4 regions of the Roseibium alexandrii DFL-11 genome follow, and region 3 is predicted to be linked to each of the others. Evidence: predicted binding sites of a transcription regulator. Region 3 holds the regulator's gene; each other region holds the start of a gene.
The links. Region 3 encodes PhoB, which activates phosphate uptake and scavenging genes when phosphate is short. Its sites were predicted from a motif close to TGTCATNNANCTGTCAT; they were not measured.

Region 1: the regulator PhoB is predicted to act here: its motif matches at 5,177-5,193, upstream of SADFL11_RS22920 (alpha-D-ribose 1-methylphosphonate 5-triphosphate diphosphatase).
Region 2: the regulator PhoB is predicted to act here: its motif matches at 6,581-6,597, upstream of SADFL11_RS04140 (glycerophosphodiester phosphodiesterase).
Region 4: the regulator PhoB is predicted to act here: its motif matches at 5,786-5,802, upstream of ppk2 (polyphosphate kinase 2).

The regions. Positions count from the first base shown of each region.
Region 1 covers NZ_CM011002.1:4,966,567-4,974,480, reverse strand. Annotated here, with positions in the region: gene SADFL11_RS22945 (ABC transporter ATP-binding protein) at 1-860, shown strand, start outside; gene SADFL11_RS22940 (M20 family metallopeptidase) at 953-2,377, shown strand; gene phnE (phosphonate ABC transporter, permease protein PhnE) at 2,578-3,378, opposite strand; gene SADFL11_RS22930 (phosphonate ABC transporter ATP-binding protein) at 3,375-4,151, opposite strand; gene SADFL11_RS22925 (PhnD/SsuA/transferrin family substrate-binding protein) at 4,256-5,107, opposite strand; gene SADFL11_RS22920 (alpha-D-ribose 1-methylphosphonate 5-triphosphate diphosphatase) at 5,231-6,376, shown strand; gene phnF (phosphonate metabolism transcriptional regulator PhnF) at 6,378-7,154, shown strand; gene SADFL11_RS22910 (beta-galactosidase) at 7,211-7,914, opposite strand, start outside.
Region 2 covers NZ_CM011002.1:868,945-876,858, forward strand. Annotated here, with positions in the region: gene SADFL11_RS04100 (HlyD family secretion protein) at 1-282, shown strand, start outside; gene SADFL11_RS04105 (hypothetical protein) at 643-837, shown strand; gene SADFL11_RS04110 (hypothetical protein) at 929-1,153, shown strand; gene SADFL11_RS04115 (hypothetical protein) at 1,244-1,543, shown strand; gene SADFL11_RS04120 (fumarate hydratase) at 2,729-4,366, opposite strand; gene SADFL11_RS04125 (YceI family protein) at 4,500-5,054, opposite strand; gene SADFL11_RS04130 (cytochrome b) at 5,051-5,662, opposite strand; gene SADFL11_RS04135 (YceI family protein) at 5,719-6,303, opposite strand; gene SADFL11_RS04140 (glycerophosphodiester phosphodiesterase) at 6,693-7,415, shown strand; gene SADFL11_RS04145 (MFS transporter) at 7,466-7,914, shown strand, end outside.
Region 3 covers NZ_CM011002.1:2,684,384-2,692,297, forward strand. Annotated here, with positions in the region: gene SADFL11_RS12405 (efflux RND transporter periplasmic adaptor subunit) at 1-1,151, opposite strand, end outside; gene SADFL11_RS12410 (Hsp33 family molecular chaperone) at 1,343-2,317, opposite strand; gene argF (ornithine carbamoyltransferase) at 2,330-3,259, opposite strand; gene SADFL11_RS12420 (aspartate aminotransferase family protein) at 3,256-4,455, opposite strand; gene SADFL11_RS12425 (GcrA family cell cycle regulator) at 4,879-5,424, shown strand; gene phoB (phosphate regulon transcriptional regulator PhoB) at 5,491-6,186, opposite strand; gene phoU (phosphate signaling complex protein PhoU) at 6,273-6,968, opposite strand; gene pstB (phosphate ABC transporter ATP-binding protein PstB) at 7,000-7,788, opposite strand; gene pstA (phosphate ABC transporter permease PstA) at 7,810-7,914, opposite strand, start outside.
Region 4 covers NZ_CM011002.1:4,326,710-4,334,623, forward strand. Annotated here, with positions in the region: gene SADFL11_RS20070 (acyl-CoA synthetase) at 1-1,015, opposite strand, end outside; gene SADFL11_RS20075 (acetyl-CoA carboxylase biotin carboxylase subunit) at 1,002-2,996, opposite strand; gene SADFL11_RS20080 (ASCH domain-containing protein) at 2,999-3,421, opposite strand; gene SADFL11_RS20085 (carboxyl transferase domain-containing protein) at 3,426-5,033, opposite strand; gene SADFL11_RS20090 (TetR/AcrR family transcriptional regulator) at 5,030-5,674, opposite strand; gene ppk2 (polyphosphate kinase 2) at 5,862-6,767, shown strand; gene SADFL11_RS20100 (Gfo/Idh/MocA family protein) at 6,839-7,858, shown strand; gene SADFL11_RS20105 (MBL fold metallo-hydrolase) at 7,855-7,914, opposite strand, start outside.

The sequences.
Region 1 (7,914 bases), 2.3 Mb from region 3:
CCGTCAAGGAAGGCGAGGTGCTGGGTCTTGTGGGCGAATCTGGCTGCGGCAAATCCACCCTTGGCCGTGTCGTTGCGGGCATTCATGCCCCAAGCTCCGGACAGCTTCTGTTTCAGGGCAAGGATGTCGCCGCGATGTCGCGCGCTGACAAGAAAGCGGCAACACTCGCCATTCAGATGATTTTTCAGGATCCCTTCGCCAGCCTCAATCCACGCATGCGTGTGGAAGACATCATTGGCGAAGCACCACAAGTCCACGGTGTCGTCTCAAGATCAGAAGCCTCTGACTACGTCGACGACATCATGAAGAAGGTTGGACTGGATCCATCTTTGAAACGGCGATATGCGCACCAGTTTTCTGGTGGCCAGCGTCAGCGCATCGGCATTGCGCGGGCACTTGCGGTCAAACCGAAATTCCTCGTCTGCGACGAGGCGATTGCTGCCCTGGACGTGTCGATCCAGGCTCAGGTTATCAACCTCTTCATGGATCTGCGAGAAGAGTTTGGCCTGACCTATCTCTTCATCAGCCACGATCTCAGCGTTGTCGAACACATCGCGGACCGGGTCGCGATCATGTATCTCGGCCGGATCGTCGAAAGCGCCTCGACCGAAGAGATCTTCAGCGCGCCGAAACACCCCTACACAAAGGCCTTGCTTGCAGAAGCACCCCGGCTGGATCAGCGAAAGCGCGACTTTGCCCCTATCGAAGGCGAAATCCCGTCTCCACTGGATCCGCCAAAGGGCTGTTTCTTCAACCCGCGCTGTCCACAGGCGCAGGACCTCTGCCGCCAGGAGCAGCCGGACCTTGAGACTTTCGGCGGCGGCCATTCGGTCGCCTGCCACTACTGGAAGACGCTCTGATCCCGGCAGTCGGGATTGCCGATACGAAGACCTGCCCCGTGCCGCACCGTTGCGACGCGACGGGGTTCTGCTGACATTTTTGGGAGGACACAATGAAAAATACGGATCGCGTCTGGGATCTGGTCGATAGCCGCCGGGAGGATTATATCGGCCTCTCCGACCGTGTCTTTGACCTGCCGGAAATCGCCTACACCGAATTCAAGTCTGTTGCCGAACACAAAAAGATGCTGGAACAGGAAGGGTTCAGGATAACCGAAGGTGTCGCAGGAATACCGACCGCGATTGTGGGTGAAGCCGGCGATGAAGGCCCTGTCATTGCCATCCTCGGTGAGTTCGATGCCCTTCCCGAACTTGGCCAGGTTGCCGGTACTGCCGAACATCAGCCGGTCGAGGCCGGCGGCCCCGGGCATGGGTGCGGCCACAACCTTCTCGGCTCCGCGGCCTTGATGGCGGCCTCTGCTGTGAAGGACTACCTGGCAGAGCGTGGGCTCAAGGGGCGTGTGCGCTACTACGGCTGCCCCGCCGAGGAAGGTGGCGCTGCCAAAACCTTCATGGTCCGCGCGGGTCTGTTCGACGACGTCGATGCAGCAATCTCCTGGCACCCGGCAACCTTCACCGGGGTCAACGAAGCCAAGTCCCTTGCAAACACGCGGATCGATTTCACCTTCCACGGCCGCGCGGCGCATGCGGCCGGTGCCCCTGAACTTGGCCGCAGCGCTCTCGATGCAATCGAGCTGATGAACGTTGGCGTAAATTACATGCGCGAACACATGCCGGACGACGCCAGGGTGCATTACGCCTATCTGGATGCCGGTGGGATTGCGCCCAATGTCGTCCAGTCCAAGGCCACCGTACGCCAGCTGGTGCGGGCGCGGAACCTCAAAGAACTGCGCGATCTGATCGGCCGGGTCCACAAGATTGCTGAAGGCGCAGCGCTGATGACCGAGACAACGGTCGAGAGCAGCGTCGTCAGCGGCGTGTCCAATCTGCTTGGCAACCGTCCTTTGGAAGAAACCATGCAGCGCAACCTCAACCGTTTGGGCGCCCCTAATTTCGATGAAACGGACCGCATCTTTGCAAACAAGATCCGTGAGACGCTCAGCGAGGATAATATTCACGTCTCGTTCCGGCGCATCGGGGCTGAGGTTGATCCGGATCTCGCGCTTTGTGATTTTGTGGCTCCTTTGGACCGGAAAAGTGAGGGCGGAGAAGGGTCAACCGATGTGGGCGATGTCAGCTGGGCTGTGCCGACCGTTCAGGCACGTGTTGCCACTTGTGCAGTTGGCACTCCATTCCACACATGGCAGCTGACCGCACAAGGAAAGGCCCCGGCTGCGCACAAGGGCATGGTCCAAGCTGCAAAGATCATGGCAGGCACAGCGGTTGATCTCTTTGAGGACACAGGCGTCTTGAACCAGGCTGTCGATGCACACAAGGCAACCCTTGCCAAAGACCCGTATGCCTGCCCGATCCCGGAAGAGGTTGCCCCTCCCTTAAAGGCCATGAGCAACCAGTAGGTTTGATCGGATAATCTGATAGCGCTGGCCAGGAATTGTCGTGCTTCAATGCGAAACATGTCCGGTCAGCCACAATTAACAACAATAACGCTGGTGAAGATCAGTCTCGTTATATGGGGTGCAAACAGCAAGATCATGCTTCCGAGCTGTTTGCACTTGGCACCCAAGGTGCGCTCGAGCGCCGCTGGAGTACGGCGGATCTATTGCAGTTTGGTGCGCAACCAGTCGGTGATGAACTCCATCACGAGCACGATCACAAAGATCACCAGGATAATCGCGGACGCATTCTTGTACTGGAAGAGGTCGAAGGCCGCCTTCAGCTCCTGGCCGATCCCGCCCGCACCAACAAGACCAAGAACCACCGACGACCGGACAGCCTTTTCCAACGCAAACAGCGCGGTGTTTATCATTGATGGTGCAGCGTCCGGCAAAATTCCACCCATGAGGATGGACACCTTGTTCGCGCCAATTGCTGAGAGCGCTTCCTGCGGCTCCTTGTCGGCGTCTTCCATGGCTTCCGCGAAAAATCGACCGCAAAACCCGATCGTATCCACAACGATCGTCATGGTGCCCGCAACGGCCCCAAGACCGACAGTCACCACGAACAGAAGCGCCCAAACCAGGTCTGGAATGGTTCGAAGGAGAGAAATGATGGCCTTTACCAGCCAGGATGCCGGACCGATGGGAGACACTTTTTTCGCAGCCAACCATCCAATCGGAAGACTGAGAGCAATCCCGATGGCAGCACCCGCCAAGGCGATCTGAAATGTCTCGACGAGGCGCATTCCCACACGTGTGAGGAAACTGGCTTCCGTATTGGGCGGCCACATTCGATCGAGCAGATTGACCATACTCGGCAGCCCATTCGCCAATTGACCAACGGAAGGCGCAACAGAGTTGATCGAGCTCAAAATAATTGCAGCAACAACGATGATCAGAACGAAGTTGATCGATGACATTCCCGAAAAACGGGACCGGAAGTCCGGGGCGACACCACTCATTGGAAAGTGTCCCTTAGATCCTGGTCACAAACCTCACACGACGCCTTGTCAAACAGGATTTGTCCGTCTTTCAACGCCACGGTCCGATCCGAATAAGCGGCAGCGTGTTCCATGTCATGGCTGGTAAAGAGCAACGTAATCCCGTGCACCTGGGCAAGTTCGGAAAACAGGCGCATGACCTCGGTGCCAGCCACAGGATCGAGGCTGGCCGCCGGTTCATCAGCAATGATCAGCCGCGGCCCACGCACAATTGCGCGCGCGATTGCAACGCGCTGTTGCTGCCCTCCTGACAAAGCATCCGCACGGCTGCGCGCCTTGTCGGCCAGATTTACATCGTCCAGGGCAGACATGGCCTTCGCGCGCCAACTGGACGGGGCCGTCGCCTGAGTGAACGCGCGCCAACTGCCGGGCAAGCCCAGCATGCCGTGGACAACGTTGCTCAGAACAGAATGCCGTTTCACCAGACAGTGTTTTTGGAAGACAAAACCGGTCTGTTTGCGCAATTGCGCACGCTGCGCAGCGGTCGGAATGGAGCCAAAGGTTTCACCCAGTGTCTGGACCGATCCCTCATTCACAGCATGCAGTCCGATAAGGCACTTCAACAAAGTGGATTTGCCGCTGCCGTTGGAGCCAATCAATGCGACACGCTCGCCATGGCGAATGGTCAAGTCGACGCCCTTCAGGACCGGAACCTGACCATTCTTGTACTGTTTCTTAAGTGCAGATGTCGCAATAGCAACATCCTTGGTATCGGCGGGAGGCGTGTGAAGCACCGCGCAGTCCTCAGAGTTTTATGGCGCTTGTTTCCGGGCAAGACACTGCGGAAGCACCGGCAAGGAGCGCGATCACCCGCGCTCCCGATGGGTTGAAGACAGGGTTAGTCACCAACGAATGAAGAGGTGTCGACACCAATGGTCTGATACATGTCGCGAACGTAGTTGTAGTTCTCATCGTTCACGCCCGTCAGGAAAAAGCCACCACCATATTTCTGGTTGTCTTCGCCCTTCAGAACTGCAGCCATCAGCGTTCCGCTGTTTTCCAGGAACGCTGTCTTGATTTTTTCCAGAGCAACACGATCCATGTCCGGACGAGCAACGAGGATGTCGTTCGGAAGATCACGGCCCCGGGCAATGACCTTGAAGGCTTCGCCTGGAAACGCATCACGGATGCGGCGCAAGTGGCCGTCGTTCATGCCAACGGCCTGAACATCGCCGCGGATCAGGGCCTCGATGGCCACGTTGCGGGAAATGATCTGCGCAGTGTAGTCAGTGCCATAAGCAAGACCGAAATCTGCCAGAACCTGCGCCGGGCCAAGGTGTTGGGACGTCGAACCGACACTGCCAAAGGTAACAGTTTTGCCTTTGAGGTCCTGCGGCCCGTCAATCTCGCCTTCTGCCATAACGACGATCTGGGCGAAGTAGTTCGGGCGCTGCCAAGCAACAACGATTTCCGCGTTGGTCAGTTCCTTCATTACGACATATTCAGCTGGACCTGTCAGAACCAGATCGACCTTGTTCTGGTTCATGGATTCAACGGCTGACGTACGGGAGCTGACTGGAAACAGTTCGATGTCCAAGCCTGTTGTGTCTTCCAGAGCCTTTTCAAAGGCAGAAAATTCCTGCTGCAGGGCTTCAAGGCCCTCGATGTCGGTGACCGCAAGACGAACAGGTTCAGCGGCAACAGGGAGCGCGAAAATCATTGCAGCTGCAGCAATGGCAGAACGAAGCATGTTGAATTCTCCAATGGCTATTCCTGTGTACACAGGAGTGTCATACAGCCTCCCTATAGATCTCCGTCGATAACGGTTTCATGACGCAGCCGCTCTATTGTTAAAATATTCGAGGAACCGAAATTGAATTCGATAAGTATTTCTGGCGGCGACGCTTTGAAGAGTGATGAATTCACTCGTAAGCCGGTTAACATATACTCGGGCGTATTCGTTGATTCATCAAATGAATTTGGGGAAACAGTTGACGCCTCGGACTGTTATGTTCTCCCGGGGATCATAGATGTACACGGTGATGCTTTTGAACGTTCCATACAGCCTCGGCCGAATGTCGACTTCCCGCTTTCACTTGCGCTGGCGGATGTTGACCGCCAACTGATCGCCAATGGCATCACCACCGCTTATCATGGACTGACTGTTTCCTGGGAACCGGGCTTGCGCAGCTATGAGGCCGCGGCCAATTTCCGGGCGGACCTAAAGGCCCTGCGAGGAACTTTTTCCTCGGATATGCATTTGAACATCCGGTGGGAGACATTCGCACTGAACCATGTCCACGACATGATTGACTGGGTCCAAGACGATACCAAATCCATTCTCTCGCTCAACGATCACACGACCGCCTATCTCGACCTGCCAAAATCCTCATCGAAAATCAGCCGGATGGCCGGTAGATCCGGCCTTACAGAAGGCCAGTGCAAGGACCTGATCAACGACGTCTGGGAACGGCGAAACGAGGTCCCAGCTGCGATTGAAGCCATCTGTGCAGGTGCGCGGGATGCTGGCTGCTCCGTCTTCGCACATGACGAGTTAACCCCGGAAAACCGCGTAGAACATCGCCGCCTGGGCGTCTCCGTTTCCGAGTTTCCAATGACCATTGCAACCGCCAAAAGCGCGGTCGAAGACGGCGAACACGTTGTCTTGGGCGCCCCCAACATTGTGCGTGGCGGCTCCCAGAACAACGCCATCGATGCAAAAGAAAGTGTGGCGTCCGGCCACTGCACCGTTCTGGCATCAGACTACTATTACCCAGCTCCGTTGGCAGCTGCGTTTAAACTGGTTGATGACGGTGTTCTTCCACTGGAGAGGGCATGGAACCTGATCTCCAAAAACGCGGCAGCGGCGGCAAAACTGGCAGATCGTGGCGAGATTGCAGAAGGAATGCGGGCGGATTGCATTCTCGTGGACAAAAAGACCCGCAGCATCCGGATGGTGATTGCCAACGGCGAGGTGAAATATACCTTCAATTCAGGTAATCAAAGCCACCGGGTGTGACGTGACCGATCTGGAACTGTTTCGAACTCTCGCGCGCGAGCCCTACCAGGCCAAAGGCGAAAAAGCCATTTGGCTGCAGATATGTGACCGTCTTCAACTCGCCTACGAAAACGGCGTGCTCGCACCTGGCATCAAGCTTCCCGGGGAGGTTCATCTCGCAGAAGTCTTTCAGGTCAGCCGGATCACCATCCGCCGGGCACTTTCGAAATTGCAGCAGGAAGGTCATCTTCACGCCAGAAAAGGTGTCGGCATCTTTGTCCGTCAGAGACCTGAACGGTACGAAGTTGAAAGCAACATGAGATTTGCTGATGGCTTCAAAGTCGCCCGTGATCGGGTGACCACCGAGACATTGAACCTCATGCGCGGAGATGTTTCTTTTGAAGGCGGAGTTGCCCTTGCACTGCCGACCGGGAGCCAAGTCATCAAGCTGCTCAGGCGTCGCATTCTGGATGGCGAACCGATTTATCTGACGGCCAAAGAGTTCCCGGCAGCGAGGTTTCCGGACTTCGAAGCCGTCTACAACAAAACGGGCTCAGTTACAGAGGTTTACAAAGCGCACGGTGTCGAACGCTACGAGCGCGCCGAAACAAGAATTGCGGGCGGATTTGCAACGGCGCGGCAAGCGGATGGGCTAAACCTCAGTCCGCGCACGCCCGTTTTGGAAGTGGTTGCGATCAATTGCGATCCAACCGGCACTCCAATCGAATACAATGCTGGCTGCTGGCCACTCTCTAGCGTCGAAATTGTGTTTCCAGGCGCGGCACCCACCAGGGCTTGATTGTATTGGCAATCTCTAGACGGTCGGGTTAGCGATCAGCTGCGAGCAATAGTTTGCTACAACTTTTCAAACAGAACCCCTGCAGCCGCGATTGGACCGGCGGGCGTTTCCGCAGCCTTTGAACCATAGTTGATCCAGATGCGCGTGCCTTCGGTGTCACGGCACCGGACGCCATCCTTCAAATCTAAAGTCGGTATGTCCGCCTTTGCGCAAAGGTGCTCAAAAAGTCGGCGCCAGGCCACATCATCACACCACCCGCCAACGTATGTGAGATGATCAGAGCTGACAGCAGCCGGTTCCCCGGTGTCCAGTTCGAACAATGTTTCGACAGCGCTTTCCAGTTCCTCGCGGTACCCGGTAAAGGCGCCGCCCCCCTTGAGGGGCATTGGCATATCCGGACGCAGGCTTTCCACCCGTGCAACGGTGACATCCAGACCCGGCATGTCCGGCGGCAGGGGAACCGGTATGACCATATCCGCGTCTCGTGCTGCGGTCCGGGGACCAAGAACCACTTCCGCATCATACTCTGCCAAGGAGGATTTCAGATCGTTCGGCATGGTGATCATGCCGGGCGCGGCGACGATTTTGAAGCCGCTGAAATCGCGTGTTTCCGGGCGCAGTATATCTATGGACAGCCCGAGCTTGCGCAGTGCCTTGTAGGCATCGAACACCAGCTGGAAATAGCTGAGGCCGGCACCATGCGGCTGGGTGGCCCAGGCAAAGTCGGCGTCATAGTCGAAGATCAGGGCAACCGGCGCTT
Region 2 (7,914 bases), 1.8 Mb from region 3:
CAGATGACACCGAGTGGCCGGCTGATGGAACCGGCAGAACGGGCAAAGCGAGGTCAGATCGTGGCTCACCTTGATCTGGTCTATCCGGAGCATCAGGAACTCCTTGTGCCGGGCAGCGGCTGCATTGTCCAGGCGTATACGACACACCTTAAAGGTCCTCTGGAAGGAAGTGTCACGGCTCATGTGATCGAAGCTCTTGGTATCATCAAGGCCGTCGGTATTCGGATCAAAGCCTGGCTTGGCCTGGCCGCTGGAATTGGCCTCGCTGGTTCCGGACACTGAGACCCGAGTACAATGAGCAAAAATGCCCGGGCGGTTTGCCCGGGCTTTTTTGTTTGCAGTGTCATAAGCCAAACAAACGGCCGTGCCTGAGGCTGCGATACATGCGGTTTTGAAGGATGGATCGACCAATATGGTTGCGCGACTATGTTTCTAAGTAGCTGATTTAAATTAGTATCTTCCTGAGAACGGGTTCTAGAGTGGATGCCGAGGACTGGATTTTTCCCAGTTACGTCACTTTGGCCAAAACACAAAAACAGGTGTCCAGAAGCCAAAAGAACGTCTTCTGAGTTTCAACCATATTCGCTGTGTCAACAAACAAGACTGCCCTTTGGGGCGGTTGAAATTCAAAGGAACAGTGAAATGAACATCAAAGCCCTAACCCTTGCCGCCGCCGCTTTCTCAATCGGTTTCATCGGTGAAGTCGATCTGTCCGGCATCCAGCAAGGTGGTCCGGTCACTTTTCAAGTCAGCGAAGCAGATGCGCAAACAGCATCACGAAACACTGCACGTCGGACAGCCCGCCGTACGTCTCGTCGGCAAAATTCCTACGACTGATCTCTCATAGATTACTCACCCGGAACACTCAGAAACCAGCCGCCGAACCATCGGAATGAACCCGCGGCTTGACCAAATAAGGAATGAACCCATGAACATCAAAGCCCTGACCCTTGCCGCCGCCGCGTTCTCGATCGGCTTCATCGGTGAAGTCGACCTCTCCGGTATCCAGCAAGGTGGTCCGGTCACCTTTCAAGTCAGCGAAGCAGATGCGCAGACTGCCTCACGAAATGCTGCACGCCGCACCTCCCGCCGCACATCCCGCCGAGTAAACCGTCGGCATGATGCCTACGAAAACGCCACTGAGAACGACTGAACCCTAGCGGATCGCATTTCTCTAACACAACGAACACGCCGCTGACTTGCCAGGAACCAAGGCGCGGCCTGAAGATCAAAGGAAAATCCAATGAATACCAAAGCTCTTACGCTTGCCGCTGCTGCCTTTTGCGTCGGCTATGTCGGTGAAGTCAAAATCGACGACGTCCGCTCCGGAAGCCCTATTACAATTTCAGTCAGCGAAGCAGATGCGCAGACAGCAACACGAAACGCCGCACGCCGCACCGCCCGCCGCACGTCCCGACGGGTCAACCGCCGGCAAAACATCTCCGGTTGCTCGCCGTACAATGCCTATTACAATTGTGGTGGTGTGTACTATCAGGCCGTAACTGAGAACGGAACGACCGTTTATGTTGTCGTCAATCCGTGACGCATAGCTCAACTAAGATATTGATCGATCTTCAGGACCGCTCCGTCGGTCCTGCAGCCGTTTTCAAAAACGTGGCCGCCACAATTCTATATTCGGGTTCTATATCATTGGTTGATAGAACATTTTCTGTCCAAAGACGAATTTTCTCGCGCTAAATCACGGATCGCGGCGCGCACTTTTATCGAGCAAATTTCTCTGGGTTACAATGCGATCCACTCTTTTGTCTGCCCGAAAATCAGCCTTTAGACCGAGCACAAGTCCAAAAGATACGAGAACCCCAGCAACACGAAACAGCCAAAGGGCTCCAGTTACACCAAGAAGTTCTACGGCCCATGGAGCCCGATAACTGGTCCGGATATTGTCTGCATCCACGAAGAACAGACCAAACACGCATACGGAAAGTAGACAGATACCTAGAAGCGTGGTGCGCTTATGTTTTTTGAAAAGGGAACGGCTCAACACGTAAAGCTCCGAGCGAATTTTTGTATCGCCTTTACGATAACAATCAGAGGTTAGTGGAGAAATAATTCGTAAGCCGGCGGTTTGCGGTTTCTATCTGAACAAAGTGGTTTCACCGAAGTGCACTGGAATGCGTCCGGCCTCACCCCCGGATTCATGTTGTTAAAGAGGTCATTACCGCTGTTGCCGGCGCCGGTCGGCCTACGGACTCGTAGTACAAGTCAGGGCAGCCACGTTGATCCCCCCAATCCTTACCTGACCGCCCGAGCAATTGCAGGCTGTAGTGCTGGTAACAGGGTTTCCCTCAGTACAAAGCGCCTGACTGGCGGCTGGTTGGCTGCAGGTAGCCGCGGCACCGCTTGCTGAACAAGTTAGTGGGCCGCGCCCATTGCCTTGCGGTTGGCAGGATGCCGAGCAGCCGCTTGCCAAAGCTGCCCTTGTTGAGACCAGGGTTGGATCTTGAGACTGTTTTGTTTCTGCGGCAATGGCAACGCTTGATACAAAGCCTAGACCGAAGATGAGTAGAGATGCTCTAAACACTAAAAACATGGGTCCATTCCCCCTCACAGTATCGAGGAATTATTATACCATATATTGTATTTTCCGCATAATACTCTCATAAGTTACTATTGCGTCATCGAAAACTAAACCCGCCAGCGATCTTACCAGCGGGTTCCGTTTGGATTAAATTGTGCAATATGCGCGCATGCCTTCATGCTGGTAGCATCACCCCAAATTCAGCTCCTTGAAGAAGTCGTTGCCCTTGTCGTCGACGACGATGAAGGCGGGGAAGTTTTCGACTTCGATTTTCCAGACCGCTTCCATGCCAAGTTCCTCGAACTCGACGACTTCGACCTTCTTGATGCAGTCCTGGGCAAGCCGGGCTGCCGGGCCGCCGATGGAGCCGAGATAAAACCCGCCATGGGCCTGGCAGGCGCGGCGGACTTGAGCGGAGCGGTTGCCCTTTGCCAGCATCACCATCGAGCCACCGGCAGCCTGGAACTGATCTACATAGGCGTCCATGCGGCCGGCCGTTGTCGGCCCAAAGGAGCCGGAGGGCATGCCGTCAGGGGTCTTGGCGGGGCCTGCGTAATAAACCGGGTGGTTCTTGATGTAGTCGGGCAGGGGCTCGCCGGCCTCCAGCCGTTCGCGCAGTTTTGCGTGGGCCGCATCACGGGCAACGATCAGTGTTCCGGTCAGGGAGAGACGGGTCTTGATTGGATGCTTTGTGAGTTCCCCGAGGATCTCGGACATCGATTTGGTGAGGTCAATCTCGACGACGTCACCGCCCAAGTGATCATCGGTGATTTCCGGCAGATACTTTTCCGGATGCATTTCAAGCTGTTCCAGGAAAATTCCGTCCTTGGTGATCTTGCCGACGGCCTGACGGTCGGCGGAGCAGGACACGGCCAGACCGATCGGCAGGGAGGCGCCGTGGCGCGGGAGGCGGATCACGCGGACGTCGTGGCAGAAGTATTTGCCGCCGAACTGTGCGCCAACGCCGGTTGCCTGGGTCAGCTTGTGGATCTCTTCCTCCATCGCGAGATCCCGGAACGCATGTCCGGCTTCCGAGCCTTCGGTCGGCAGGCCGTCGAGATAGCGGGCTGACGCGTATTTCGCCGTCTTCAGGTTCATCTCCGCTGAGGTTCCGCCGATGACGATCGCCAGGTGATAGGGCGGGCAGGCCGCTGTCCCGAGCGTCAGGATCTTTTCCTTCAGGAAGTCGATCATGCGGTCGTGGGTCAGGAGCGACGGTGTTCCCTGGAAGAGGAAGGTCTTGTTCGCAGATCCACCGCCCTTGGCCATGAACAGGAACTTGTAGGCGTCCTCGCCTTCTGAATAGAGCTCGATTTGCGCCGGCATGTTGTTCTTGGTGTTTTTCTCCTCGAACATGGAGATCGGCGCGAGCTGCGAATAGCGCAAGTTCTTCTTGAAATAGGCATCGCGCGCACCTTCACCGAGCGCTGCCTCGTCGCCGCCGGAGGTCCACACACGGCGGCCCTTCTTGCCCATGATGATCGCCGTGCCGGTGTCCTGGCACATCGGCAAGACTCCATGGGAGGCGATGTTGGCGTTCTTCAAGAGATCAAAGGCGACGAACTTGTCGTTTTCAGTGGCTTCCGGATCATCGAGGATCTTCTGCAGCTGTTCGAGGTGCCCCGGGCGCAAAAAGTGGTTGATGTCCTTGAAAGCCTCTTCGGCAAGAAGGCGCAGGCCTTCCGGCTCGACGACCAAAACTTCTTCGCCGTTAAATTCGGCTGTTTTAACATGGTCAGAGCTCAGCTTGCGATAGGGCGTCGTGTCTTCGCCTTGCGGGAAGAGGGCGCTGTGCTGATAGTCTGGCGGGGTGACGGGCGCGTTCATGCAAAAAAGCCTTCCTGATCTGGCTAGGCGCTGACGGATCAGCCCTGGCAAAAGGTCTGTGGCGTGTTCTTAAGCAAAAAGACCGCGAACGCCAAGCGCCGCGGTCTCATGATTTGGTCTGATCGAGGAATTGTCAGCGGGTCGCTGTCAGATTGAGCGTGACAGTGACAGCATCGCCGACGGTATCTGTTCCGACACCGGATCCAAGGCCGTATTCAATACGGTTTAAAGTCGCCACGCCATTGGCTGTGGCGGTGTCGCCATTGATAGCCAGTGTAAAGTCCAGGACGAGCGGCATGGACACGCCCTTGATCGTGAGCGTTCCGTTTGCCCGGTAACTGTCGCCTTCCACCCGTTCGACGCTGTCGGCGGTGAAGGTCGCGTCCGGAAACGCGGCGGTGTCAAACCAATCGCCATTCGGCAGGGTCCCGTCAAACTGGGCGTTGCCGGTGGAGGCGCTGGCCGGACGGATGGTTGCCGAAATATCGGCGTTCTCCGGCGCGTCCGGGTCAAACTCGATTGAAGCGTCCCAGGAGGTAAATCGTCCTGTCAAAGCGCTGCTGCCTTGCTGGACTTCGAACCCAAGTGTGCTCTGCGCCGGGTCAACGGTCCATGTCGCGGCAAGCGCGGGCTGCACGGTCAGGAAAGACAAGGTGCAGCTGATGAGTGCAAGTGATTTCAGTGTCATGCTTTGGCTTTCTCAGAATGTGATTTAAGCGCGTTTTGGGCCGGCTCGGTTGATGTCATCCGCTTCAAGGTGTCGTCCTTCGCAATGAAGTGGTGCTTCAGTGCGGCAGCGATGTGAACAACCACCAGGGCGATTAACAGATACGCACCGTATTCATGGAGGATCATGAAAAAGGTTTCGGCCTGTTCTTTTGTTCCAAGGGCCTCCGGATACGGCAGGTGTGGGATCGGCAGAACGTTGAACACCACTGTCGGGATGCCCCAGGGCGATGCTGACACCATGAACCAGCCTGTGATCGGCATTGCGAAGATCAGGGCATAGAGCCCAATGTGGCCGAGATGAGCTGCAAGTTTTTCAAGAGCCGGCATTTCAGCAGGCAGTTTCGGCGAAGGATTTGCCAGACGCCAAATCAGTCTGAATGCTGCAAGGGCCAGAACGACAAAGCCGAATGACTTATGCAGTTGGTAGAACTGAAAAAGGTTCGGGTCGGTCTGCGGCAGCTGCTTGAGATAAAGTCCGAAGGCGAGCATGCCGATTATCAGCAGGGCCATGGTCCAGTGAAAGAAAATGGCTATCCGGCCATAACCGGTTGGCGTATTGCGATACATGGCGGTTTCCTTCGGCAAACGGGAAGCCTCAACAAGGCTCCCCGCATCTTCGCGGATTAGTTTGTTGCGGCAGTCGTCAGCGTTTCTGTGTGGAACGTGATCGTGACCTCGTCACCTACATAGGGCACGAACATGTCCATGCCGAAGTCAGAGCGTTTGATCACGGTGTTTACGGCAAAACCAACCGATTCCTTCTTCGCCATCGGATGCTCACCCATTGCCTTGACATCAACGGTCAGGGTCGCCGGCTTCGTGATGCCTTTGATGGTGAGATCGCCGGTGACTTCAAGTTGCTTCTCCCCGGTTTGTTCAACGCTTGTGCTCTTGAAGGTCGCTTCCGGGAACTTCTCAGCGTCAAAGAAGTCGGCGCTCAGGAGGTGCTTGTCGCGGTCTGCCCAGAATGTATCGAGGCTGCCGATCTGAATGGTGAACTCGATTGAGGAATTGGACGGTGTTTCCTTGTCGATCAGAAGGGTACCATCCCAGTCACCAAAACGGCCATCGGTGGTGGAGTAACCAAGGTGATCGTACGTGAAGGACAGGTTGGAGTGGGATTTGTCGAAGTCGAACGCAACAGGTTCGGCGACAGCAGCGCCAGCGAGAACGGACAGGGCGAAGGCAGATGTAGCAAGACGGATCATTTTGGAACCTCATCAATAAGTCTGTTGAAGACGTTCCATCGGGAACGCTGATCCATCACATAAGCTGTATTTCAAAAGCTGCAATTTGACTGACTGTTCATTCAAGGTGAACAATTTGTCATAATGTCGCCGGATGGTTCGGGAAAACGACTCGTCGAATTATCGAGAAGACTGGAAGTTTCTGTGAGATCCACAACTGCGCTCGGCAACAGTTAATAGTGACCAAAGCGGCCGCTTTTGACCTTGAAACAATCTATGGTTTGATGAACGTGATATGTGTCATGAAGGCATCAAAGTCTTCAGGCATTCCTTTCGTGTCTCGGTCGCTCGAGATTCGTTTCCCTTCAACATCGCTGGTGCTTTGACCCCGAACCTTCTGGAGCATATCCGTGAACCGTGCAGCTATTGTTTGCCATCGTGGCCTCAGCCTCAAAGCCCCGGAAAACACACTGGCGTCTCTGGAAAAAGCGATTGAAGCAGGCGCGGAAGTGGTTGAGCTCGATGTCCGTCCATCACGCGACGGTGTCCTCTACGTCTTTCACGATGACACGCTGGATAGAACCACGAACGGCTCGGGCCGGTTTGCCGACAAGCTCTCATCCGAGATCGACCGTTTGGATGCAGGCACTTGGTTTTCAAAAAAGTTTTCCGGCGAACGTGTGCCGCGGTTTGAGGCATTCCTGAAGGCGTGCCGGGACCGGATTGCGGTTTATGCTGAGATCAAAGAAGGAGATCCGGCGAAGGTCAGAGACATGCTCCAGGCCAATGGTCTCCTTGAAACAGCCTGGACGTTTTCCTTTGATCAAGCCATTCGCGCCGAGGCACGGGCCCGTGTTCCTGATCTCCGGCTCATGGTCTTGTTTGATCATGTGGGCTCGGTGGAAAGGGCGGTCGCGCAAGGCGCGGCAATTTTGGAGTTTCAAGCGCACAACCTCGACCCTGATCTTGCCGCTTCAGCAAGGGATGCAGGGCTCATCACACAGCTCTTTTATGACGGTGATGATCGCGACGTGTTCGAATTGGCGGTCAAGTGCGGCATCCAGCAGATGAACATTGACCATGTCGACGTTTTCCGCTCTGTTGAAAGCGAAATTCTGACCCCGGCGACCTAGGATTTTGGATCGCAAGCCGGGCCCTGCAAAACACAAAAGGACTGCGACCGGTGACGGGTCATGATGCTGCCTTGAGCCTCAACCGGTTCGAAACGCGGCTTGCAACACGGCTGGTGTTTTTCATTGGCGGACTGACCATGGGAGCCTGGTCACCGCTGATCCCGTTCGCACAACAAAGGCTTGGCGTTGATGATGCCGGCCTTGGCCTTTTGCTATTGTGCCTTGGCATCGGCTCGGTTCTTTTCATGCCGCTTGCCGGACCGTTATGCGCAGCATTCGGAAGCCGGCGTGTGATTGTCGGGTCCGGGATCGGTTTGATTGCCGGATTTCCGGCTCTTGGGTATTCAGAGACGATCCCGCTCATGGCCATCGCGGTTTTTCTGTTCGGGAGCTTCCTCGGTGTCATGGAAGTCGGCATGAACTCTCATGCGGTAGATGTTGAAAGCGGATCGGACAAACCGCTGATGTCGGGGTTCCATGCCCAGTTCAGCATTGGGGG
Region 3 (7,914 bases):
ATGCGGAAGCTGTTGGCATAGGTTCTGTCCGGAACCGCAACTTCAACGAAGGCGCCCGGCCGCAGCGGAACGGCCGCTCCCGATGCATCAATGCGCGCTATCAGATCAACGCCGCCCCGGTCACTTACGACATCCGCTCCAATTCGCGTAACCGTCGCCGGATAAGTGACAGGCTGATCTCCAAGGTTCCAGATCACGTCGACCGGCCGCCCGACAACCGTACCGCTGTCTGCCAGCAAACGGCCATACTGGTTGTCTGACAGAGTCAGCCGGACTTCGAATTCGCTGCTGTCGTAGAGTGATACGATAGCATCATTTACGCTGATAAGACGTCCCGGCTCTGCCGCCGAAGAGCGCACGATCGCATCGAATGGTGCCGTGAGGACGGTGTTCTCCAATTGGCGCTGAGCGTTTTCAAGGCGCCATTCGAGCCGATCAACCGTCGCATTTTGCTGAATGACCTTTGCCTCTTCCAGGGCGAGCGTGTTTTCAGACCGCTCCACACTTTGCTGGCGCTGGGAAACGATCAGCTTGCGGTCATCAACCGTCCGCTCCGTGATCGCACCGCGGCCAATGAGCTCCTCCGCTCGTTCCAGATCGCGTTGTGCAAACTCAAGCTGTTCACCGGCGCGAATGAGGTTGGCCTTTTCCAGCGCGACCCGGCCCTCGTTTTCCACCAGAGCCGCTTGCGCTTCGGCAAGGTTGGCGCGGGCTTCGGTCACAGCCCCTTCGTAGTCGAACCTGTCAATCACAACCAGGGTATCGCCGCGCTCGACTTTGCCGCCTGCCTTAAGGTCCGGGTGAACTTCGACAATCTCGCCGCCAACCAAGGCGCGCAAATCCACCTCCCGGCCAGCCTGGGTCTGCCCGTAAACGGAGATCAAGGGCGCATAATCGCCTTGTTGAACGGTGGTCGTCTCAACCGCGTAGCTGTTTTCCTGAACGGGCCGCTTTGGCACATCCGGGCGGGTTGCGATGAGCTGGTTCATGCCCTTGAAGGCACCAAAAAGAATGGCGAACGCCAGAGCCGTTTGAAGCAGCGCTTTTAAAACCAGCTTGGTGCGCTCCATCGTTGTCCGTGTCCGGCCTGCGGGCGGAAGGACTTCGGGACTTGGCGGCTTGCCGGTTTCCGGTTCAACGGACTGCAACATACTCAAGCTTTCTCACAGGTGCGAGTTCGACGGCTCTAAACTATACGCGAACCGTGGGCATAAGATTACTTTGCACCGCAAAAAATCAAGGTTTTCAGCGCAGAAACGCGCCTTTCAGGCAGGATTTCGTGTAACCAAATGTATCAATTGGTACAGTCGGCAGGCCGGTTACAACCGGCCCGCTATTGTTCTCAGCGGTCGAATTCGTAAGCCGTGCTGCAGAATTCGCAAGTGACAACAATCTTGCCGTCGACCGTGACTGCTTCGACCTCGTCTGCGCTAAAGTTTGCCAAAACGTTGGCAACTTTGTCGCGCGAGCAACGGCATTTGTCGGCAATCGGCTGCGCATCGAAAAGCCGGACACCGCGTTCGTGAAACAGCCGGTAGAGCAACGTCTCTACGCTGACCTCAGGATCCGTCAGTTCCACGTCCTTGACCGTATCGACAAGTGCCTTGGCCTCGACCCAGGCATCGTCTTCATCAATAAAGTGACGCACGGCCCCTTCCGGCGCGTCTCCCGGATCAATGTCCGCCTGGCGCATCCGTTCCGGCGCCTCCGGCAGAAACTGGATAAGCAAGCCACCGCCGGTCCATGATTTGACCGGAGCATCCCCGTCCTGACGGGTGTAGAGTTCTCCAACAGCCAGACGGACTTCGGTGGGGATCTGCTCAGACCGCTCGAAGTATCGGCGCGCGACTTCTTCCAATGAGATACCGTTCAGCTCGACCAAGCCCTGGTAGCGCTGCATATGCTTGCCCTGGTCGATGGTCATCGCCAGATGTCCATGTCCAAGTAACGCCTCAGGTGTCGCAGTACCGGCATCGATCAATCCTACGACACGCTCTGCATCAAATGTGGCGCATGCACGGATCGCGTCCGGAGTTTCAAAATCGACCACCAGCATAGATACCGGACCCTGGGTCTGGGTCTGGAGCGTAAATCGCCCGTCAAACTTCAAAGATGTCCCGAGCAGGCTTGTGAGGACGATCGCTTCTGCCAGCAGCCGGGAGACCGGCTCTGGATAATCATGACGTCCAAGAATTTTCTGAAGGATGGGGCCGAGCGCAACACTGCGCCCGCGGACATCCAGCCCTTCCACGGCAAAGGGCCGGACAGCGTCCAGCCCTACGGGCTTGATGCCCAGTTCTTCCAAGTTCAGTGCCACTTTGGCTACGCCTTAAGCTGCGCCGAAACACCAGGCCAAAATGCCCTTTTGAGCATGGAGCCGGTTTTCGGCTTCGTCAAACACGACAGAGTTGGGGCCGTCCATGACCTCGTTGGTGACTTCTTCGCCGCGGTGTGCCGGAAGGCAATGCATAAACAGTGCATCACCATTTGCCTCCGCCATTAGGCGTTCGTTCACCTGATATGCACTCAGCAGATTGTGACGGCTTTCAGCATCGTCGTCGCCCATCGACACCCAGCAATCGGTGACGACACAGTCGGTCCCTTTGACAGCCTCATATGGGTCGTCGGTAACCAGAATGGAACCACCCTTGGCACGGGCGGTCTCAATCAGATCCTGAGGTGGAGCCAGTTCGGCCGGGGTTGCGATGCGCAGCTCGAAATCCAGACGCGGTGCAGCGTGAACCCAAGACGCCAGAACATTGTTGCTGTCGCCGGTCCAGGCGATGCTGCGCCCGGAGATACCGCCGCGATGCTCTTCGAAAGTCATGATGTCTGCCATGATCTGGCACGGATGCGAGATCTTGGTCAGGCCATTGATCACTGGAATCGTTGCGTTTTCCGCAAGCTCATTGAGGGCTTCGTGGTCCAGGATCCGTATCATGACGCCGTCGACGAACCGGGACAGCACCTTCGCTGTGTCGGCGATGGTTTCACCCCGGCCCAACTGCATTTCCGCACCGGTCAGCATCAATGTCTCGCCACCGAGTTCGCGCATTCCAACATCAAAGGAAATGCGGGTCCGCGTCGATGGTTGTTCGAAAATCATGGCCAGCACTTTGCCCGCCAGCGGGCCTTCGCCCCGGCGAACACCATCCCGGGTCGCCTTGATCTTCTTACCGGTTTCCAGAATAGCGCGCAGATCGTCACCTTCAAACTGGGTCAAATCCAGAAAGTTTTTGTACGCTCCGTTGGCGGTCATTCGGCCGCTCCTTCCAACAACTTTTCTTCAACAGCAACGGCGGCCTGTTCCAGCCGATCAAGGGCATCGGCGATCTCGTCTTCCGAGATGGTCAGCGGCGGTAGGATGCGGACAACGTTGTCACCGGCCGGGACCGCAAGAATGCCCGCTTCGCGCGCGGCGGCGACATAGTCTCCAACCGGCGCCGTGCACTTGATGCCGAGCATCAGGCCATTGCCCCGGACAGCCTCAAACACCTTCGGGTGGCTATCGACCAAACCGGAAAGCTTTTGCTTAAAGGAGAGGCCCTTCTTTTGAACCTCTTCCAGAAAGCCATCTGCAAGGATGACGTCCAGAACCGCATTGCCAACAGCCATGGCGAGCGGATTGCCACCGAATGTCGTGCCGTGGGTTCCAGGTGCCAGCGCGGATGCAACCTCTTCAGTCGCAAGACAGGCGCCCATCGGGAACCCACTGCCGATGCCCTTGGCAACGGCCATCAGATCCGGATCAACGCCAGTCCACTGATGCGCGAACATTTTTCCGGTCCGGCCGACACCAGTCTGGATTTCGTCAAAGATCAGCAGGGCTCCGGTTTCATCACAAAGCTTACGCAGGGCACGCAGGAATTCGTAGTCGACTTCCCGAATGCCGCCCTCTCCTTGGATGGGTTCGATCGCGATCGCTGCGGTTTGCGGACCGACCATGGCCTTCAAGGCGTCCAAGTCCCCGCTGGGCACCTGATCGAAGCCCGGAGCTTTCGGTCCGAAACCCTCCAGATATTTCGCCTGGCCACCCGCTGCAATCGTGCCGAGCGTCCGGCCATGAAACGCGCCTTCAAAGGTCACGATTTGATACCGGTCCGGATCATTGCGGTCATAGTGATAGCGGCGGGCGCACTTGATCGCCGCTTCCATGGCCTCAGCGCCGGAATTCACGAACAGAACCTTGTCTGCAAATGTTGCATCGGTGAGGCGCTGCGCAAGCCGCGCGCCGTCCGGCATCTGGTGCAGATTGGAAATATGCCAGAGCTTGGCCGCCTGATCCTGAAGTGCCTGAACCAGATGCGGATGAGCATGTCCGAGCGAGTTTACCGCGATCCCGGACCCGCAATCGAGAAATCGTCGGCCATCACTCGTAACAAGCCAGACACCTTCCCCGTGATCGAATGACAGGTTCGATCTTGCGTAGTTTCCAAAAAGCGCGGACGCAGACATACCTCTTTAGTCTCCTCTGGCCACCGGAAGCCCCGCTGGTATCGGACCGTCGGAACTCCAGGGCATCGCCTTTAAACAGGCCAAAAACGCAATGTGCCGCCAAAGCGGCGGCACGTTGCAAGATCCTTATACACTGCCGAGGTCCCCGCCTGTCAATGGAAATGGCCGTTGCCGGGGTTCGGGCTGTTTTATGTAAAAGTCTCAATGACCTCGCATCTGTTGGGGAAAAGTCCGTTCATCCCCAACTCACTGCAGCCTGACGGTTGCTTCATAAATTAACGTTATTGTAACCTTTAGCTAATCAGACACGACATCTCGTGCGGTGTATCAAATAGAGGCACAAGATATGCCATAATGGGCTTGCGCTTGCATGTCCATTAACGAGATTCTGGCCAGTCACTGGCCTTGGCAAGGGGTGCGGCAATGAGTTGGACGAACGAACGGGTTGAGCTTTTGAAGAAGCTCTGGGGTGATGGTTTGAGTGCAAGCCAGATCGCGGGTGAGCTTGGCGGCGTTACCCGGAATGCTGTGATTGGCAAGGTGCACCGGCTCGGTCTTTCCGGGCGCGCGAAGTCTTCTTCCTCAAGCGCGAAACCGCGTCGCCCGCGCACAACAGCCAGCCCGGCGTCTCAATCAGCACCGAAACGTCCACAAACACAGCCGCAGACCCAAGGCTCCGCAGCGTTGAAGATGGAGCCAACCCCGGCTCCGGTCGCAGAAGTTCAACCCGTTGCAGAACCGATCGCAGATGTGGTCCCGATGTCCAAGCGGGCAACGATCCTTACGCTAACCGAGCGCACCTGTAAGTGGCCGATCGGCGATCCGGCGACAGATGACTTCTACTTCTGCGGTCAAGTTTCCGAAGCCGGTGTGCCCTACTGTCCATACCACTGCAAGATTGCTTATCAGCCGGTCGCAGACCGCCGCCGGAGCGCCAACAACAAGACCAGTGTTGCCCAGGCATCCTGATCTCGAAATACCCAAGAAAAAGCCCGCCGATTTGGCGGGCTTTTTTGTTTGTCTTGGTAGTCTCGATCAGGCTGCCGTAAATTGGTCGTTGAAGGCATAACCAGCCCCGCGCACCGTGCGGATTGGATCCTTCGCCTTGCCCTTGTTCAGCGCCTTGCGCAAGCGTCCCACGTGAACATCGACCGTGCGCTCGTCCACATACACGTCGTGCCCCCAAACGCCATCCAGCAGTTGTTCGCGAGAAAAGACCCGGCCTGGCGCGGTCATCAGGAATTCCAGAAGGCGAAACTCCGTCGGCCCCAAATGGATTTCCTTGGTGCTGCGCCGGACGCGGTGTGTTTCCCGATCAAGTTCGATGTCGCCGGAGCGCAGCATCGTGGACACCACCTCCGGGCTCGCCCGCCGCAGGATCGCGCGGACACGAGCCATCAGCTCCGGCACAGAGAATGGCTTGACAACATAGTCGTCCGCTCCGGTCGACAAGCCTCTGATGCGCTCGGCTTCCTCGCCGCGCGCCGTCAGCATGATGACCGGCAAACGCTCGGTGTCCTCGCGTGCCCGCAGGCGCCGGCACAGCTCGATGCCCGACAAACCGGGCAACATCCAGTCCAGCAACAGAAGGTCCGGCTGGGTTTCCCGGAGGCGGATTTCCGCCTCATCACCGCGGACACACGTCTCAACGGCGTATCCTTCAGCTTCCAGATTGTACCGCAACAGAAGGCTCAACGGTTCTTCGTCTTCGACGATGAGGACCTTCGGCATGAATTCTCGCTCCAATTCCCTCAGCCGGCACCGAAGCGCCAGCCTACAGTTCCTGCTTCACAGCCGTTCAGGCTGGGCCTGGCAACTCACACAGCGCCGGTTTCATCAACCTTGTTACGGTCTTCCGGAAGGCGCTCGCCCGTCACCATGAAGAAGACGTTTTCGGCAATGTTGGTTGCATGATCGCCGATCCGCTCGATGTTCTTTGCGCAGAACAGCAGATGGACGCAGGAGGTGATCACCCGCGGGTCTTCCATCATGTACGTCAGAAGTTCCCGGAACAGCGATGTGTATATTGCATCGACTTCGGCATCTGCGTCTTGAACCTGGCGCGCCGCTTCAGCGTTACGCCCGGTGTAGGCATCGAGAACCTTCTTTAACTGACCAAGGGCCAACTCGGTCATGTGCTCCACGCCGATTGCCAGCTTCTTGTTTTGAATGTCGTTATCGATGGCGATTGCCCGCTTCGCAACATTCTTTGCAAGATCACCAACACGCTCCAGATCGTTGGCGATCCGGCTGGCTGCTGTGATTTCGCGTAGATCCTGGCCCATCGGCTGACGGCGCACGATCATTGCAATCAGGCTCTCTTCAACTTCTTGGTGAAGTGCATCGAGGCGGCGATCCTGGTCAATGACTTGGCGGGCAAGTTCCGTATCGCCGGACACCAAAGCCGACACGGCTTCAGCAAAAGCTTTTTCTGCAAGACCGCCCATTTCAGCGATCCGGCCGGCCATGACGTTCAATTCGTCATCATAAGCCGTGACTGTATGTTCAGACATCCTGTGTCCCTTCGAAAAATGTGCGATCCGGTTAACCGAAGCGGCCGGTAATGTAATCCTGCGTACGCTTGTCCACCGGGTTGGTGAAGATATCCTGTGTCGGACCTTCTTCAACCAGAATCCCTAAGTGGAAGAATGCGGTGCGCTGAGACACGCGGGCGGCCTGCTGCATGGAGTGCGTTACGATCACGATCGTATAGTTCTCACGCAGCTCGTCGATCAGTTCTTCAACCTTTGCGGTTGCAATCGGATCGAGTGCAGAACACGGCTCATCCATCAGGATCACTTCCGGGCTGACGGCAATCGCGCGTGCGATACACAGGCGCTGCTGCTGACCACCGGACATGCCGGTGCCTGGCTCGTCGAGACGATCCTTGGCTTCTTCCCAAAGACCCGCCTTTTGCAGGCTGGAGGCCACGATGTCATCAAGCTCGGCCCGGTTCCGGGCCAAACCGTGAATACGCGGCCCGTAGGCAACGTTGTCGTAGATCGACTTCGGAAAGGGGTTGGGCTTCTGGAAAACCATCCCGACCTTGGCGCGCAATTGCACCGGATCGACCTTCGGGTCGTAGATGTCTTCTCCATCGATCTTGATCGAGCCTTCGACCCGGCAGATATCGATGGTGTCGTTCATACGGTTGATGGTGCGCAGGAATGTGGACTTGCCACATCCGGACGGCCCGATAAAGGCCGTGACGGAACGTGGCTGGATTTCAATGTCCACGTCCTTGATCGCGTGCGTATCACCGTAATAGACCTGCACTTTGTTGGCTGAAATCTTGCTGTCGGTCATATCTGTCGCCTGTTCAATTTTCGGCATGTCATTCATGGGTAGGCCTCCTTACCAGCGACGCTCAAACCTGCGGCGCAGGATAATGGCGATAATGTTCATAGTCAGAAGGAACACCAGCAGGACGATGATGCCACCCCAGGCTTTCTCGTAGAA
Region 4 (7,914 bases), 1.6 Mb from region 3:
GGCCATAGAACTCGTTGATTGTCCGGCCGAAGGTTTTTCGGCCCCAGTCAATAAGCTCAGCACCGAGGGTTTCTCCGCCGGAGGCAACGGTGCGCAAATTCAGCTGCCAGCGGTCTTCCGGGGCGTCCAGCTGGCGCATCATTTTCAGCGCCGTTGGGGGAATAAAGGCGTTTCGGATGGTGTGGTCCTGAAGCAGCTGGAAGGCCGCCTCTGCGGTGAACTTCTTGAAACGGCAAGCGACCACCGGGACACCGAGATAAAGCGCCGGCATCAGCACGTCCAGCAGGCCGCCAATCCAGGCCCAGTCTGCAGGTGTCCAGATGCGGTCCTCTGGCTGACCCAGAAAGTCATGGCTCATCTCAACCCCGGGAAGGTGTCCGAGCAAAACTCGGTGCCCGTGGAGTGCGCCCTTTGGCTGCCCGGTCGTGCCGGAGGTGTAAATGATGATGGCTGGGTCATCCGGGCGCGTATCGACGGGTTTGAAGGTCTCTTCGTGACCTTCCATTGCGGCCCAAAGATCATCAGCGCCATGGTGCGCGCCATCTGCGCAAAAGACGGTTGTCAGTTCGGGCAAGCTGCCGTGGATTTTTTCAAGCTTCGCCGCGCCACTTTCGTCCGTAATGACGGCCTTGGCACCAGAATCCTTGAGCCGGTATTCCAGGGCTTCTTCGCCGAACAGTACGAACAGCGGGATGGATATCCCGCCGAGTTTCAGCGCTGCGATATGAGCAAAAGCAGTTTCCGGGCGCTGCGGCATCAGGACGCCGATCCGGTCGCCCTGCTGAATGCCCCGGCTCTTCAGGAGGTTGGCCAGCTGATTGGAAAGCCGCTTCAACGCGCCATAGGAATAGCTGTGAGCGGGTTGGCCTTCTTCGGCATAGACCAGAGCTTCGCGGCGTGGTTCCTTGTCGGCCCAGGCGTCACAAATCGCGACTCCAATGTTGAACCGTTCCGGGATCTGCCAGGAAAACCTCTCGGTCAGCTCCTTGTAGGTTTTTGCCTCAGGCAGCAGCATCGGCTTCCTCCGCCAGAACCAGTAGGATCGTGCCGTCGGTCACTTGTTCACCTTCATTGACCATCACTTCACCAATGACCCCATCGCGCGGTGCTTTCAGCGTGTGCTCCATTTTCATGGCTTCCAGAATGATCAAGGGCTGATCCTTGGTGACGGCATCGCCGGCCTTGGCGTTTAGCATTTTGACAAGGCCTGGCATTGGGGCAATCAGCTGATCGCCCGCACCGGCAGCTTCCTCGTCAGAACTCAGCGCGTCCGGCAGTCCAACCGTGAAGGCATGGCCGGACATGAAGACCGTGAGCCCTTTGCCATCGTGAACCACGGAACCGGAAGCCCGGTGGCCGTTGCTGTCATAGGTGATGGTGCTGCCATCCACCTCAACCAGGGTGAAATCTTTCGGACCGCTTTCCAGATGCACGGTGAACTTGTTTTGGCCCTGGGCGTGAACTTCAACATCCCTGCGCTCACTGGCAATTTCGAGAAGCGCGAACTGACGTGAGGCACTCCAAATCCGCCATCCTGCAAGCGTGTCGAACGGATCGTTGCCCTCGGCTGGACGGGTGAGTCCAAGCGCGGTTAACGCCGCAAGCGCGATTGCGTCTTCCGGCATCTCCGGCTCGGCGATCAGGCTTTCCAGATCGCGGTCGATCAGGCCGGTGTCGACGTCCCCGTTGGCAAAGCCTTCGTGGCGGCAAAGCGCAGCCAGGAACCCGGCGTTGGTCACGCAACCGGCAACTTCCGTCGCCTCCAGGCTGGCGAGCAACTTGCCAAGCGCGGCATCACGCGACGGACCGTGTACGATCACTTTCGCGATCATTGGATCATAGAAGGGGGAAATCTCGTCTCCTGCCCGGACGCCGCTGTCGACGCGGGCCTGGGTTTCGGGAAGAACGAGGTGCTCCAATGTGCCAATCGCTGGCAGAAAGCCCTTAGGTGCATCTTCTGCATAAAGGCGGGCCTCAAAAGCCCAACCGTTGATCGAAAGTTCCTCTTGCGCCTTTGGCAGAGGCTCTCCGGAAGCAACACGCAGCTGCCACTCGACGAGGTCCTGTCCGGTGATCAGCTCTGTTACCGGGTGCTCAACTTGCAGACGGGTGTTCATCTCCATGAAATAGAAGCGGTCGGCGCGCAGACCTTCGGAGACGTCAACGATGAACTCGATTGTGCCGGCACCGGAATAGTTGATCGCCTTGGCCGCCTTAACGGCCGCCTCACCCATGGCCGTGCGCATCTCTTCCGGCATGTCGGGGGCCGGAGCCTCCTCAATGACCTTCTGGTGGCGCCTTTGCAGCGAGCAGTCGCGCTCAAACAGATGAACGGCATTGCCATGATTGTCGCCGAAGACCTGGATTTCGATGTGACGCGGTTTGGCGACATATTTTTCGATGAGGACCCGGCCATCACCAAAGCTTGCCTCGCCTTCGCGCTGGGCGGACTTGAGCGCGGAGATAAAGTCTTCCGCCCGTTCAACCTTGCGCATGCCTTTGCCGCCGCCGCCAGCGCGCGCCTTGATCAGAACCGGATAGCCGATCTTGCCGGCCTGGATCTGCAAGAAACCAGGGTCCTGGGTCTCCCGGTGGTAGCCCGGCACGACCGGAACGCCAGCCTTTTCCATCAGCGCCTTGGCGGCGTCTTTCAGGCCCATGGCTCGGATGGCATCTGCGCTCGGGCCGATGAAGGTGATCCCGGCCGCGTCCAGCGCGTCAACGAAGTCCGGGTTTTCCGACAGGAAGCCGTATCCCGGGTGGACCGCCTCTGCGCCGCTTTGTTTGCAGACCTCGATGATCTTGGCGATCTGCAGATAGCTGTCAGAGACTGGAGCTGGACCGATTCGGTACGCTTCATCGGCCATCGCAACATGTTTGGCGTTTGCATCGGCGTCGGAATAGACGGCCACGGTTTTAACGCCGAGTTTGCGGGCTGTTTCCATGACCCGGCAGGCGATTTCGCCACGGTTGGCAATGAGGATTTTCTTGAACATTGTCAGATGCCTTCCGTCTTAAGGTCTTCAACCACTTTGAATCGTTCGCAAACGAGCACCATTTCCGGATCAAAGCCGCCGTTTCGCTCGAAATAGTTTTGGTGATCTTGTTGCCAGCCTTCGAGTGTGTCGTTCTCACCTTCTGCAAGTGCAAAGTCTGCCGACACATCGCAAAAACGGGTTTGGGTCAGTTCGAGCGTTTCAATGACGAGGGCCGGAGACCCATCCCAGTTGAGAACGATATCCGTGCGTCCGACTTTGGGCATGGCCTCGCCGCCACCTTCAAAATCGCGCAATGCACCACAAGTCGCAGTCTTTTTACCTGCGCGGACCAAGCCGATCAGGAAACTGCTGAGTTCGGGTCCGTCGCCGAACTTGAAGGTTTCTGCGCTCGGATATTTCTGTTTGAGTTCTTCCAAGGTCATCACATCACATCCGGAACAGGCCAAACTTGGTGTCTTCGATCGGGGCGTTCAGGGACGCCGACAAGGAAAGACCCAGAATGTCGCGGGTTTTGCGCGGATCGATGATGCCATCATCCCAAAGCCGGGCGGAGGCATAGAGCGGATGGCCCTGTTCCTCGAACTGGTTGATAATCGGCTGCTTGAACTCGGCTTCGTCTTCCTTGGACCAGCTGCCGCCCTTGCGCTCGATACCGTCGCGGCGGACGGTTGCCAAAACGCCAGCGGCCTGTTCCCCGCCCATCACGGAGATGCGTGAGTTCGGCCACGTCCACAAGAAACGCGGCGAATAGGCCCGGCCGCACATGCCGTAGTTGCCGGCACCAAAAGACCCGCCAACCAGCATTGTGATTTTCGGAACCTTTGTGGTGGCGACGGCAGTCACCAGCTTGGCGCCATCCTTCGCAATCCCGCCACTTTCGTATTTCTGGCCGACCATAAAGCCAGTGATGTTCTGCAAGAACACCAGAGGCACCTTGCGCTGCGAGCAGAGCTCGACGAAGTGTGCACCCTTGACCGCGCTTTCGGAGAAGAGAACGCCGTTGTTGGCGATGATGCCGACCGGCATGCCGTGAATATGGGCAAAGCCGCAGACGAGTGTGGTGCCGTAGCGGGCCTTGAACTCGTCAAACCTTGAGCCGTCGACCACGCGGGCAATGACTTCGCGAATGTCGTAGGGGGTCTTCAGGTCTGCCGGGACAACGCCGAGGATTTCCTCCGGATCGTAGAGCGGATCTTCAGGCGTCTGCAGTGCGAGCTGCGAGGCCTTGGTAAGGTTCAGGCTGGCAATGGACCGGCGGGCGATGGCAAGCGCATGCGCATCATCGCGGGCCAAGTGATCGGCGACGCCGGAAAGGCGGGTATGGACGTCACCACCGCCAAGGTCTTCTGCGGACACCTCTTCACCGGTAGCTGCTTTCACCAACGGGGGGCCGGCAAGGAAGATGGTGCCCTGGTTCTTGACGATGATGGTTTCGTCCGACATGGCCGGAACATAAGCGCCGCCCGCCGTGCATGAGCCCATCACGACCGCGATCTGGGCAATGCCTTTCGCCGACATGTTGGCCTGATTGAAGAAGATGCGGCCAAAGTGGTCGCGGTCGGGGAAAACCTCGTCCTGGTTGGGCAGGTTGGCGCCGCCGCTGTCGACCAGATAGACGCACGGCAGGTTGTTCTGTTCGGCGATTTCCTGGGCACGCAGGTGCTTTTTCACCGACAATGGATAGTAGGTGCCGCCTTTGACCGTAGCGTCATTGGCCAGGATCATGACGTCCTGTCCTTCGACACGGCCAATGCCGGCAATCATGCCGGCCGACGGTGCTGCGCCGTCATACATGTCATGGGCGGCCAGCATCCCGACTTCCAGAAACGGGGAGCCCGGATCCAGCAAGCGGGACACACGTTCGCGCGGCAGGATCTTGCCGCGGGAGACGTGGCGTTCACGGGCGGTTTCCCCGCCGCCGTCCAGCGCTGTTTGTGCGGCAGCCTTGATTTGCGCCATGGCGTCTTCATGCGCGGCCTTGTTGGCGGTGAACTCGGCGCTCTTGGGCGATAGGCTTGATTTGAGGATGCTCATGCCATCCGGTCTCCGGTGTCTGGATTGCCAGGATTATCAGTCGGTTCTGGGGCGATGCTTTTGCGCACCATGTTGAGGTAAAGCGTTTCAATCTCTTCTTTCGACAAATCGCCGCCGGACCGGTACCAGGCCGGAATGCCGGTCAACATCGCGATGATCGCGCGGGTTGTAACTTTGGCGTTGTCGATGTGATAGCGGCCGCTTGCTGCGCCTTCGTTCAAGATATCTGCCAGAACGGTTTCATAGCGGCGGCGTTCGGCCTCGACGATCGCGAAGTTCTCGGCATCAAGGCTGCGCAATTCCATATAGGCGATGAAGACTTCATCTGCGCGTTCCAGGTGATACCGGATATGAAAGCGCACAAAGCGTTCGATCGGGTCGGTTTCATCCGGGAAGTCCGCAGTGTCCCAAGCAGCCAGCAAGTCGGCCATGTGGCTCAGCATCAAGTCTTTTAAAATATGCTGCTTAGTGGGGAAATGATTGTAAAGCGCACCCGGCTGAACGCCGACCTGGGTTGCGATGTCCCGCATGGATACAGCCGCGTATCCAGACGCAGCAAAAAGGCGAAGCGCTGCTTTCCGGACTTTTTCCGCGGTTTCCAGGCCGCGTTGCCGCGGCTGCGGGCGTGCTGAAAGCGCCATTACGTCTCCTCCACTTTCATCATATTAATGAACGTTCATTCATTTAGCAAGTGGATTCCGAGGCATGGACTTTGAGGGAGCGCATTGCGACGATCCATCGACTGACGCTACTGTCAAACTCCTGTCATGGATTTCGGGCTCTCAGTGCAGGTGAGACGCGTTTAAATTATGCATAAGGAACAGCCGGATGAGTGAGGACGCCAAGACCTGGGTGGAAAACGAGTGGGCAGACAGCATGGATGAAGAACTCGAGATGGAAATCGATGATTTCCTGATCGCCAAGGATCTTCATTACATTGCTGACAAGAAGCACAAGTCCCCCCTCGACCGGAAAACCTATTTCCATGAGCTGTTGATGCTCCAGGCCGAGCTGGTAAAGCTGCAAGACTGGGTCCAGCATACCGGCGAAAAGATCGTCGTGATATTCGAAGGCCGGGATGCTGCGGGCAAGGGTGGTGTGATCAAGCGCATAACCCAACGTCTTAATCCGCGGGTGGCGCGTGTCGTTGCCTTGCCTGCACCGTCAGACCGCGAAAAGAGCCAGTGGTACTTCCAGCGTTATGTGCCGCATCTGCCGGCGGCTGGTGAGATGGTGCTATTCGATCGCTCCTGGTACAACCGGTCCGGCGTTGAACGTGTTATGGGCTTTGCGTCCGAAGATCAGGTCGAGGAATTTTTCAATGACGTTCCGGAGTTTGAGCGCATGCTGGTCCGGTCCGGCATCCGGTTGATCAAGTACTGGTTCTCCATCACCGATGAAGAGCAGCAGCTTCGCTTTTTGATGCGCATCCATGATCCGCTGAAGCAGTGGAAGCTGTCGCCGATGGATCTGGAATCCCGCGTGCGTTGGGAAGACTACACCAAGGCCAAGGAAGAAACGTTCGAGCGAACCAATATTCCCGAAGCGCCGTGGTTCATCGTGGAAGGAAACGACAAGAAGCAGGCCCGTCTCAACTGCATCAGCCATCTCTTGTCGATGTTGCCGTACGAAGACGTGCCGCATGATCCGGTTACCCTGCCGGAACGCCGGTTTAACCCGGACTACGAGCGCAAAGTTCTTCCGGAACACCTTTACGTGCCTGATAAATACTGATTGTTTTGGCAGGAGAAATTGGCAATCCCGGCCATTGGCCGGGATTTTTGTTTGAGTTGTAGGAGGCAAACATGAGCGGCGCGAAGAAAATCCGGTGGGGCGTTCTCTCGACGGCAAAGATTGGCCGGGAGAAGGTTATCCCAGGGATAATGTCATCCCGAACCGGATATGTCGCTGCCATTGCCTCTCGGGGCCTCGAGCGTGCCCAACACGCGGCTAATCAGCTTAGTATTGCGAAAGCCTATGGGACCTATGAGGACCTTCTGGCCGATCCGGATATCGACGCGATCTACAATCCGCTTCCAAACCATTTGCATGTGCCTTTGACCTTGCAGGCGGCTGACGCCGGAAAACACGTGCTGTGCGAAAAACCGGTCGCCCTCAACGCGGGCGAGGCGCGTCAGCTCCTGAGTGCGCAGGAAGGCCGGTTGATTGCGGAAGCCTTTATGGTGCGGGCTCATCTCCAATGGATCCGGGCCCGTGATCTGGTCCGATCCGGTGCGCTCGGAGAGCTGAAGGCGATCCAGGGCTTCTTCAGCTATTTCAATGCAGACCCGGCCAACATTCGCAACGATGCGGAAATCGGGGGTGGGGCGCTGCTTGATATCGGCTGCTACACCATGCTCGCGGGCCGGTATTTCTTTGACGCAGAGCCGCAACGCGTTGTTGCGATGATCGACCGGGATCCGGAATTCGGGACCGACCGGACGACGAGTGCCATGTTGGACTTCAGGCAGGGCCGTCATCTGAGTTTCACCGTGTCCACCCAGTTGACGCCGCACCAGCGTTTCCAGCTTGTCGGCACAACGAAACGGCTCGAACTTCTTATCCCCGTCAACGCTCCGCAAGGCGGGGCAACCGAAATAAGGCTCGATGACGGTTCAAAGCTCGGCGATGGGTCCGCGGTGACTGAGACCATCGCACCCTGCGATCAGTACGCCGAAATGGCAGATGTATTTGGCCGTGCCATTCTTGGCGAAACGCCTTTGCCTTATGGGGTCGAGGACGCAATCCAGAACATGACAATTCTGGATGCGCTGTTTCAATCCGCAAAGGAGGGCGGTTGGGTGTCTCTCAGCCAGAGCACCTAAGCCAAAGGCTCGAAGTGGTATCCGCCTCCACCGGTTGCCGTCAGCATACCGAAACC